DNA from 3 places in the Mesorhizobium sp. P171375 genome. Region 1 is predicted to be linked to each of the others. Evidence: riboswitches for the same ligand, from Rfam matches in the RefSeq annotation. Region 1 holds a riboswitch; each other region holds the start of a gene.

Region 1 (3,269 bases):
CGCATCGATGGTCGTCCAGCCCTCGCCGCGTCGCGACCGATGCAGCGCAATGCGCGCACGCATCTCATCGTCATAGGCTTCAGCGGTGGCGATATAGGCCCATGACGGCGGCAACGCCGTCACCAGGGTTTCGGCGTGCGCGCTCTTGCCGGAGCGCGCACCGCCGATGATGAAGGTCAAACTGCGATCAGGCAAAGCTGTCGCGCAGGCTGGTCGCGGTGCCGGTGAAGCGCCCGCGCACCACGCCGATAACGGCGCCGAGCACCAGCCAGAACACCAGATTGGTTACTGTCACCGCCACCACGAACTGGTGATGCAGGCCTTCGGGGATCGGCGTCTCGAAGCTGTCCGGCTGCGGCGCGCCGACAATATGCGGCGCCACGATCAGGGCCACGGCCAGGATCGCCAGCGGCAGCGATTTGCGGAAGGCGATCAGGCCGAGACCGGCCGCGGTCGCCGCCACCGTTGCCCACCACCAGATCTGGCGCTGGGTGAGGTCGGCCGCCGGCATCGCCGGCAGTTCCGGCGGCAGGCCGAGGCCCGGCGCCAGCGTGAACACGGCAAAGCCGGCCAGACCCCAGAACACGCCCTGGCGCCAGTTGCCGATGCCGCCGGCGAATTCGGAAACCGCCACCAGGACCAGCGCGAAACCGATGCCGGTGACGATATTGGCCAGCACGCTGAAGGCGAAGCGCTCGAAGCCGTCGGCCGGTGCCCAGCCTTCGTCCTCCGCCGGTGCGGCTGCTTCAGCCGGTGCGGGTGCTGCGCTGCTCATGGCATTGGTGTCCGTAGCGTTGGCGGCGGGCGCTGCGGCATGCTCATGTTGATGGCCACCGCCGGCCTGTTCGAAGACTTCCGCCTTCAGGATGAGCGGCACGGTGGCATAGGCCTGCATGCACGCGAGAACGACGCCGGCCACGAGCCCGGCGATCGCCGCGACGAACACGACGTTGCGAAACAGATTCATGATGTCAGGTCCTCGTCAGTGGCAGGGAAACGCCATCGAATGGCGATAGTCGTGCGCGGCATTGTGGACCGCATCGATATGCGAGAAGCCGACAACGCCGATGACGAAAATGCCCAGAAACGCGCTAAGCACGAGCTGCATGAAGCGCGACTGCGAGGAGACGGAAGCGCCGAGGGAGACGGAAGCGGTATTCATATCTTGTCCTTTCGCCCTCCACCCGAGGGCATCGAAGTCAGTTCCCTGTCGCCGGCAGGTCTCCTGGCTCGCGGATCAGCGCCCTTCCCCACCTTCCCGAAGAAAAATCCTCAGTGGCTTGGAGAGGACTACCGCACACAGTTGCGGGGGCAGCCACGGCATTGGGCAACAAGTCAGCCCTCACCGCATTCCCTCTTGGTCCCTAACGGAACCGACGACATGCGTGACTATAGGCTGAAACAGCCGCATCCGGCAAACCAAATTCCGCCGGCCAACAGCGCGAATGCGCCATGCGGCGTTACGGGTTCAAGGCGGTGATCCGCTCGGCAACCAGCCGCTGCAGCCGCCACAGATGGCGGTCGTGAATGCCGCGCTCCTCCAGATTCTTCACCGTGTTGTAGAGATAGTCGGCGCCCGACCCCCAGTGCCCGCAGGATGTGGCCAGCCGCTCGACGACCTTCGCCTCGTCGAGCGGACCGGAATAGGTCAGGCCGTTGCGATTGATGACGAAAGCCAGCGCCCTGAGCGGACCGGCCTCGCTTGCAAGCTTCAGCATGCGCGGCCGGTAGCTTGTCGGCTTCAGCGTGACTTCGCGTCGGAACAGCCGGCCCAGTTGCTGGCGCCTGTTGTCGTCGGCCAGCCGGAAGGCAACGCCTTTGCACTGTCCGCCGCTGTCGAGTGCCATCATCAGGCCGGGGCTTTCCTTGGTGCCCCGCCAGCGCGTCATGTTCATGCAAAAGGAGCGGTGCCAGCCGCGCGCCAGGGCGACACGGTCCTCGACATAATCAATTTCCGGTTTCCAGATCAGCGAGCCATAGCCGAACAGCCACATCGGCTCGGTGTCCGGAAGCTCGGCCTGCAATTCATCCAGCAGCGAATCATAGTCGCTGTCATCCAAATGCATCGAGTCCGGATCCGGCCCGGGGTCCCTGATCTCGCGCCAGCAGCGCGCGACCAGCTCCGGCGTAAGCGACATCTGTCGTGCGGCCAATTTCCACCCCCCAATGTGCCGATATGATTATGCGCCGCGCCCCAAACCGGCAATGCCGCACCCTGATTGACAAACGATTTGCCGGGGTGTCGGCTGGCGTATACCGGAGGAAGCCAGCCATGCAACCCAGCCCGAGCCAGCGCGACCCCTATAACGGCCTGACGAAGGCCGAGCCGACGCTGGCGTCCTCGGCCTATTGGGACGCCGGCGCCTACCAGCGCGATCTCGACGCCATCTGGTACAAAAACTGGCTGCTCGTCTGCCGCGAGGCTGACCTTGCCCAGCCTTTGGCGTTCAGGACATTTCGTGTCGGCACGCAGGAAATTGTCGTGCTACGCGACGACACCGGCGAACTGCGCGCCTTCCACAACACTTGCCGGCATCGCGGCTCGCAGCTTTGCCAGGAGAGCGAGGGCCGGCTGAAGGCGCGGCTGATCACGTGCCCCTACCACGCCTGGTCCTATTCGCTGCGCGGCGATCTCGTGCGCGTTCCCTCGAAATCGCTGCCCGACGGTTTCGACAAGGCCGATCATCCGCTCTATCGGGTGGCGCTGTCGGTCTGGCGCGGCTTTGTCTTCATCAACCTTGCTGAAAGCGTCGACGGTACGGCTGCGTCATCCTTCGATCCGGCTTCCGGCAACCTCGGCAACTGGCCGCTGGAAACGCTGGTATCAGGCCATGTCCTGCGCAAGGTGATGAATTGCAACTGGAAGATCTTTTGGGAGAACTTCAACGAGTGCCTGCACTGCCCTGGCGTCCACAAGGACCTGTCGCGGCTAGTGCCGATCTACGGCCGCGGCCTGATGAGCCGGCACGACGACCCCGACTGGGTCCGCCATGCCGACAATGACGCGCCGGAGTTTTCCGGCGGCTTGCGCGCCGGCGCCGAGACCTGGTCGCGCGACGGCCATGTCCATGGCCCGGTCTTCTCCGGCCTGACGCTGGCCGAGCGTGCAGCCGGCCAGACCTATGCCACCAGCCTGCCGTCGATGTTCATCGTCGGCCATGTCGACTATGTCAGGACCGTACGGCTCACACCGCTCGGCCCCGAGCAGACCGAACTCACCGCGGAATGGCTGTTCGCGCCGGAGGCGCTCGCTGAGACCGACATCGACA
Region 2 (3,269 bases), 3.2 Mb from region 1:
GTGACTGGGCCTGTGAGCATTCCCTTCACGGGCTTTTCCGTAAGCGACTGGGCGAATTGCCACCAGCGCACTGTCATCGGATTGCGCCTCGATACGTCGCCGAAAATGATGGGGGGACGCACGTAGCGCGACCCATAGCTTTGTACCCAGGCATGCTGGGTGAGCGCGAAGCCGGACAACTGCTCGCCGAAATGCTGTACCATGTCGTTTCGCTCGAACTCACCATGCACCAGCACGTCCAGCCCGATCTCTTCCTGCCAGCGAATTGCAGCCTCGATCTCCTTCTTCAGGAACGTCTCATAGTCGACATAGCTCAGCTGGCCCTTCGCATGAGCGGCCCGCGCCTTGCGTACCTGCGGCGTCTGCGGGAAGGACCCGATGGTCGTCGTCGGGAACGGCGGCAGCCCGAGTGAGCCGGCCTGGACTCTGGAGCGCTCGCCAAAAGCGCTCTCTCGTCGCTTCGCGCTGTCCTCAATGCTAGCGATCCGCCCCTGAACAAGCGGGTCATGGATCCTCGTGGATGTCACGCGCGTGGCGGCAGCCTCGGCAGACGCTTTCAACGCGCCTGCCACCGCATCCCTGCCTTGGGACAGGGCCCGGGCCAGCAAGACCAGCTCGTCGGTCTTCTGGGCCGCGAAGGCGAGCCACGACCTGATGTCCGCGTCGAGTTCCGTCTCCATGCGCAGATCAATCGGCACATGCAGCATCGAGCAAGAAGGCGCGATCTCGACGCGGTCCAAGGGCCAGCCGGCGACGATCGCTTTGATGCGGTCGAGAATGGCGGGCAGGTTCGCACGCCAGACGTTGCGGCCATCGATCAAGCCAAGCGAGAGCACCAGATCCTTCGGAGCGAGCCGAGCCACCGTTTCCAGCTGCTCGGGAGCGCGCACGAGATCAATATGCAGGCCGGCCAGGGGCAGAGAAATCGCGGTTTCGAGATTGTCTCCCAGCGACCCGAAATACGTAGCCAGCATGATCTTCAGCTCGGGCGCGGCTTTCGACAGCTGGCCATAGGCGAATTCGAACGCAGCTCGTTCGTTCGGGTTCAGATCGAGGACAAGCGCTGGCTCATCGATCTGCACCCAGTCGGCTCCCGACAGCTTCAGCCTCTCCAGAAGCTGCTCGTAAACCGGCAGCAGCCGCGGTAGGAGCGCGATGGGACCGAACCCCTCGGCAGGCGATTTCGCCAGCTTGAGGAAGGTGATGGGTCCAAGGATGACTGGGCGTGTGTGAATGCCGAGAGCTTTAGCCTCGAGGAAGTAATCGACCGGCTTCGATGACGAGAGGGCGAACGTCTGATCATCATCGAGTTCCGGCACAATGTAGTGGTAGTTGGTGTCAAACCACTTGGTCATTTCCATCGCGGTTACACCAGGTCCATGAGCCTCCTCCTGGTAACCAGCGTGTCCACAATCCTGCGTCTGACCCTGGTAGCCGCGCGCCATTGCGAAGTAGATGTCAAGTGGGACCTCGCCGCTATTCCAGCCGTAACGGGATGGAACGGCCCCGACCATGGCTGCGGTGTCGAGCACATGGTCGTAAAGCGAGAAGTCGTTCGACGGGATTTTCGACACGCCGCGATCGCGCTGCTCTTCCCAGCTAGCGGCACGGAGCGCCTTCGACGTCGTGAGAAGGTCGCCAGCGGAAGATGTTCCGGACCAGTAGCTTTCAAGCGCGAATTTCAGTTCTCGCCGACGACCGAAGCGCGGCACGCCGAGCGTTGCTACAGGAATTTGCTGAGAGACAGTCATGTCATACCCCGATGATTGGGGCGTCGGTGACAAGGAAGGCGCTAGCAGGCCGGCATCAACGCCGGGTTGCAGCGGCCACCGAGACACCCCGCCCGTGGACGTAATTCGCGTGGCAGGTCTCCTGGCTCGCGGGGTCATAGCCTCTACCCGTCTTCCTGAGGGTATTCGCCTCAGTGACGTGTGTTGGCTCGCCGCTAACAGTTGCGGGGGCAGCGCCGGCATCGCACCGGCTTCCCTCTTAGCTCCGCTGCGGCAGCGCCGCACGCGAGAACCACGACACGCAGACAATCACAGCAGTTCGCTCTTTTGTCAATGACGCATAACGAAATGTTTATGTCGTTATGTGATCGCGCTTTTACGCCTTTGTCTAGCATTGTGAAATATTCAGTCTGCTCCCCGCATTCGGCATCGTGGGACGTGATCGCAAGTCAGTCCGACGGACGCCGCGAGTTCTCCGTTACCTCAGGAACCTTACTGGCCTTCCCCAAGCTGAGCTTCTGGAAAATGCTGGTGACGATCTGGATGACGGTGAATGCCGTCATGGCAAGCACGCCTTGCACCGCTCCTCCAGCGAGCTTCACGGCAGCAGCATGGGTCAGTTCTCCGAAGCGAATGGCTGTCGCTATCAGCGAGCTTTGACACAGTTCCGCCACTGCGGTCATCGCGTCAGTAGGGCGGCTGGTTAGTTGCCGGCGCATCTACAGCAACCCAGCCCCTTCCGCCTCGCGGCGCAAATTCTGCCTTGGCCTTGGGCCGATCTGCTGGATCACCAGGCCGGCCGCCAGCGAGCCAAGGTCGCCGCAGGTCTTGAGGTTGCGGCCCTGCGTGTAGCCATGCAGGAAACCGGCGGCGTAGAGGTCGCCGGCGCCGGTGGTGTCGACCAACTCCTTGATGGCGGTCGCCTCGATGACCACGGTCTCGTCGCCGCGCACGATCACCGAGCCTTTTTCGGAACGGGTGACGGCGGCAATCTTGCAGTCCTTGCGGATCTGAGCCAGCGCCTCGTCGAAGGATTTTGTCTGGTAGAGCGACTTGATCTCGTGGCTGTTGGCAAAGACGATGTCGACAGTGCCCGAGCGCATCAGCTCGAGGAACTCGTCCCGGTAGCGGTCGACGCAGAACGAATCCGACAACGTCATCGACACTTCGCGCCCGGCCTCGTGTGCGAGCTTCGCCGTCTGCCGGATCGCCTCCTTGGCGCGCGGCGGATCCCACAGATAGCCCTCGAAATAGGTAACCTTGGCGCCGGATGCCTTGTCGGCCTCGACGTCTTCCGGGCCGAGTTCGACGCAGGCGCCGAGATAGGTGTTCATCGAACGCTCGCCATCGGGGGTGACGAATATCATCGAGCGCGCCGTCGGCGGCTGTCCCTCAAGCGGCCTGGTGTCGAAGGCAACGCCCTGGGCATGGATGTCATGGGCGTAGATTTCGCCGAGCGGATCGTTCGACACCTTGCCGAAGAAGGCGGCGCGGCCGCCGAAGCTGGCGACGCCGGCCGCCGTGTTGCCGGCGCTGCCG
Region 3 (3,269 bases), 140 kb from region 1:
TCCGCCGGCGTCTGCCTGAGATCAACTGGCTCGGCGAGATCGTCGAGCGAGGCGGAGGTCGTGGTGAGTATGTGCATTGCGGCTCGTGGTTTGGGTCAGCCGGCGAGTATACGCTCGATCGCCGGGCGGTTCAGCCCCTTGAGGCCAATGACGACGAGGCGCGAGCGGCGGTCGTCCTCGGCCGTCCAGGCGCGGTCATAGTAATGGTTGACGCGCGGGCCGACGGCCTGCAGCAAAAGCCGCATCGGCTTGCCGCCGACATCGACGAAGCCTTTCACGCGCAGCACATTCTCTTCTTCGGCAATGGTGGTGACGCGCTTTGCCAGTTCGTCGGGATTGGCGATCGAGGGAATGTCGACGATGAAGGTGTCGAAGTCGTCGTGCTCGTGGTCGAAAGCGCCGTCATGATGCGACTTGCGGTTCTCGATATCGTCCTCGACGGCGAGACCGAGGCCGAGCAGGACGGAAGGATCGACCTTGCCATGCGCCGTCGGTACGATTTTTACCGCACGCGCGGAGTGCTCGCCAATGATGGCGTTGGCGCGGGCCGAGCCGGCTGAATCCATCAGGTCGCTCTTCGACAGGATGATCAGGTCGGCGCAGGCGATCTGGTCCTCGAAGACTTCCTCGACTGGATCGTCGTGATCGAGCGTCTCATCCTGAACACGCTGTGCCTGCAGGGCGTCCATGTCGTTGGCGACACGTCCCTCAGCCAGTGCCGGGCCGTCGACCACGGCGATGACGCCGTCGACCGTCACCCGGCTCTTCACGCTCGGCCACTGGAAAGCCTGGACCAGCGGCTTGGGCAAAGCCAGGCCCGAGGTCTCGATCAGGATGTGGTCGACCTTCGGCGTCAGCGCCAGGATCTGGTCGAGGGCCGGCACGAAATCGTCGGCGACGGTGCAGCAGATGCAGCCATTGGCCAGCTCAACGATGTTTTCCTCGGGGCAGGTGTCGATGCCGCATCCCTTGAGAATCTCGCCGTCGATGCCGATGTCGCCGAACTCGTTGACGATGATGGCAATGCGCTTGCCGCCGGCATTTTCCAGGAGATGGCGGACCAGTGTCGTCTTGCCGGCGCCGAGAAAGCCGGTGACGACGGTGCAGGGAACACGAGAGAGATTGCCGGCCGGATTTGGAGCGTTCATGGTCAGTCCTTCAACATGTCGAGGGGTGGGATGCGGGCAACGAGGCCGCGCTTGAGGCTATCGGGCCGGCCGCGCCAGGGGATGAGGCCGTCCGTCGAGGTGGCGAAGAGCTTGGCGCCGGTGACGAGATCGGCGCCGCTGGTCGTGGTCAGGTCGCCGAAGACATAGCTCCAGCAGCCATCGCGCAGGATCGCGGCGCTGAGTCGGCGCTTGCAATTGCCGAGGCATTCGACGGTGCGGACACGGATGTCGCCGGCAGCGGCGCGGCGCGTGTCCTCAGCCAGCAATTCGCAAGCGCGGGGATGGGCGTCTGAGCCGGTCTCGTCGCGGCAGGAGGCGCAGACGATGACAGTGACGCCGACCAAGGCGTCGCCATCGGCGGGCGAAATACCCGCTGTGCCAGCCGAAAAACTGCTGTTCTGGTCCAAAAACCGGGCTCCTTGCCCGGAAACCCGCCAGGCGATCGGATTCTTCTGTCGCAGACGGCAGGTCTCCTGGCTCGCGGGTCATCGCCTTGGTAGCCGCCTTCCCGGTGTTACCCAGTGGCTTTCGGCCTTGGCTCGTCGCTTACAGTTGCGGGGACAGCCGCGGATTTGGGATTTTGTCCCGCACCGCATTCCCTCTTGGCCCCAGCCGTTGCGGGCAGGGGACCGTCTGCAGCGGATTTAGGCTTTTGCGGGCAGCACTGTCAACGCACGGCTACGACATGGCAATGTCGGCCAAAGGCTGTCCCAAATCGCCGGCCGGCGTCACTTCGATGCGCTCGAGGCCAAGCCAGCCCTGCATCTGCTTCAATTCCTCGAAGAGTTGTGCGGCGGTCTCAGGTGGCGCTTTGGGTTCGGCATAAGCCGCGTGGACGCGCAGCACGCTGGCGGGACGGTCGGCTTTGAGGTCGACGCGCCCCACGATCCGGTCGCCGAGCAGGAACGGCAGCACGTAATAGCCGTATTGCCGCTTTTCGGCGGGGGTGTAGATCTCGATGCGGTAGTGGAAATCGAACAGACGCTCGCTGCGCGAACGCTCGAAGACGACGGGGTCGAACGGTGCCAGCAAGGCACGGGCTTCGATTTTTCGCGGCAGGCGGGCGTCCTTGTGGAGGTAAGCCGGCTTGTCCCAGCCTTCGACGCGCACCGGCAAAAGCTCGCCCGTCTCGACCAACTCCTCCAGCCGGCCCTTCATGTCGGCCGGCGACAGGCGGAAATAGTCGCGCAAATCGCCAGATGTCGCGATGCCGTGGGCGCGGGCGGAAATACGCAGCAACTCGCGGTGCGCATCCTTGGCGGCCGGCACCGGCAGATCGAGGATCGCCTGAGGCAGCACGCGCTCGGGCAGGTCGTAGAAGCGCTCGAAGCCGCGACGGTGGGCCGTGGTGATACGGCCGGCCCAGAACAGCCACTCGAAGGCATGCTTGGCATGGCTCCAGCCCCACCAGCCGCCCGAGCCCTTCTGGCCTTCGAGCGCCGAAGCGGCGATCGGACCGCGCTCGGCGACCGCGCGGTAGATCTCTTCGATATAGGCGGCGTGCTCGCGGCCCCATTTGGCGAGGCCGAGATACATTTCGTCGCCGCTCTCGGCACGCTGCATGCGCCAGCGCATCAGCGGCCAGGTCTCGACCGGCAGGAACGAGGCCTCATGCGCCCAATATTCGAACACCGTGCGCTTGCGGGTGACCGCGGCATTGTCGAGGAGGGCGAGCGGGTAGGGGCCAAGGCGCGAATAGAGCGGCATATAGTGGGCGCGCACCACGGCGCTGACGGAATCGATCTGCAGCAGGCCGGTGCGCGAGAGCACCCGGGCGAGGTGGCGGCGATCGGGTGTGCCGCCCGGGCGGGGGTCGGTAAAACCCTGCGCGGCCAGTGCGATCCGCCTGGCGGTAGCGAGCGATATTTTGTCCTTCATCAAGATGCCTTTGCCCTGGTCCTGTTCGCGCATTTTTAGCCGGTGATTCCGACCATGCTAGCAGGCGAATGGCGGGAGACATGTCAGGAGACAAAAGTGGAGTAAAAGGTGAAGGAAATCAAACAGGAGCGGATCGGACCAGTTTTTCCGGACCTGCCGTCCAGCACTGCGTTTTGAACAAGGTTTGACTTGCTTCGCCGAAAGCCCTGCGCTAACCCTCGC

The links. A riboswitch is a leader RNA that binds a small molecule or an ion and turns the genes downstream of it on or off. The one in region 1 is predicted to bind cobalamin.
Region 2: it holds a riboswitch for cobalamin, as region 1 does, so the genes downstream of both, metE (5-methyltetrahydropteroyltriglutamate--homocysteine S-methyltransferase) here and ACYHH6_RS25640 (CbtB domain-containing protein) in region 1, are expected to answer to the same signal.
Region 3: it holds a riboswitch for cobalamin, as region 1 does, so the genes downstream of both, ACYHH6_RS26380 (DUF1636 family protein) here and ACYHH6_RS25640 (CbtB domain-containing protein) in region 1, are expected to answer to the same signal.

What each region holds. Positions count from the first base shown of each region.
Region 1 covers NZ_JBYNWF010000001.1:5,259,324-5,262,592, forward strand. Annotated here, with positions in the region: gene cobU (bifunctional adenosylcobinamide kinase/adenosylcobinamide-phosphate guanylyltransferase) at 1-195, opposite strand, end outside; gene ACYHH6_RS25635 (CbtA family protein) at 188-967, opposite strand; gene ACYHH6_RS25640 (CbtB domain-containing protein) at 983-1,162, opposite strand; cobalamin riboswitch at 1,199-1,393, opposite strand; gene ACYHH6_RS25645 (gamma-glutamylcyclotransferase) at 1,461-2,153, opposite strand; gene ACYHH6_RS25650 (aromatic ring-hydroxylating oxygenase subunit alpha) at 2,273-3,269, shown strand, end outside.
Region 2 covers NZ_JBYNWF010000001.1:2,102,098-2,105,366, forward strand. Annotated here, with positions in the region: gene metE (5-methyltetrahydropteroyltriglutamate--homocysteine S-methyltransferase) at 1-1,751, opposite strand, end outside; cobalamin riboswitch at 1,846-2,042, opposite strand; gene ACYHH6_RS10070 (hypothetical protein) at 2,180-2,449, opposite strand; gene ACYHH6_RS10075 (adenosine kinase) at 2,450-3,269, opposite strand, start outside.
Region 3 covers NZ_JBYNWF010000001.1:5,396,234-5,399,502, reverse strand. Annotated here, with positions in the region: gene ACYHH6_RS26390 (cobaltochelatase subunit CobN) at 1-77, opposite strand, end outside; gene cobW (cobalamin biosynthesis protein CobW) at 96-1,148, opposite strand; gene ACYHH6_RS26380 (DUF1636 family protein) at 1,151-1,576, opposite strand; cobalamin riboswitch at 1,616-1,818, opposite strand; gene ACYHH6_RS26375 (winged helix-turn-helix domain-containing protein) at 1,848-3,047, opposite strand.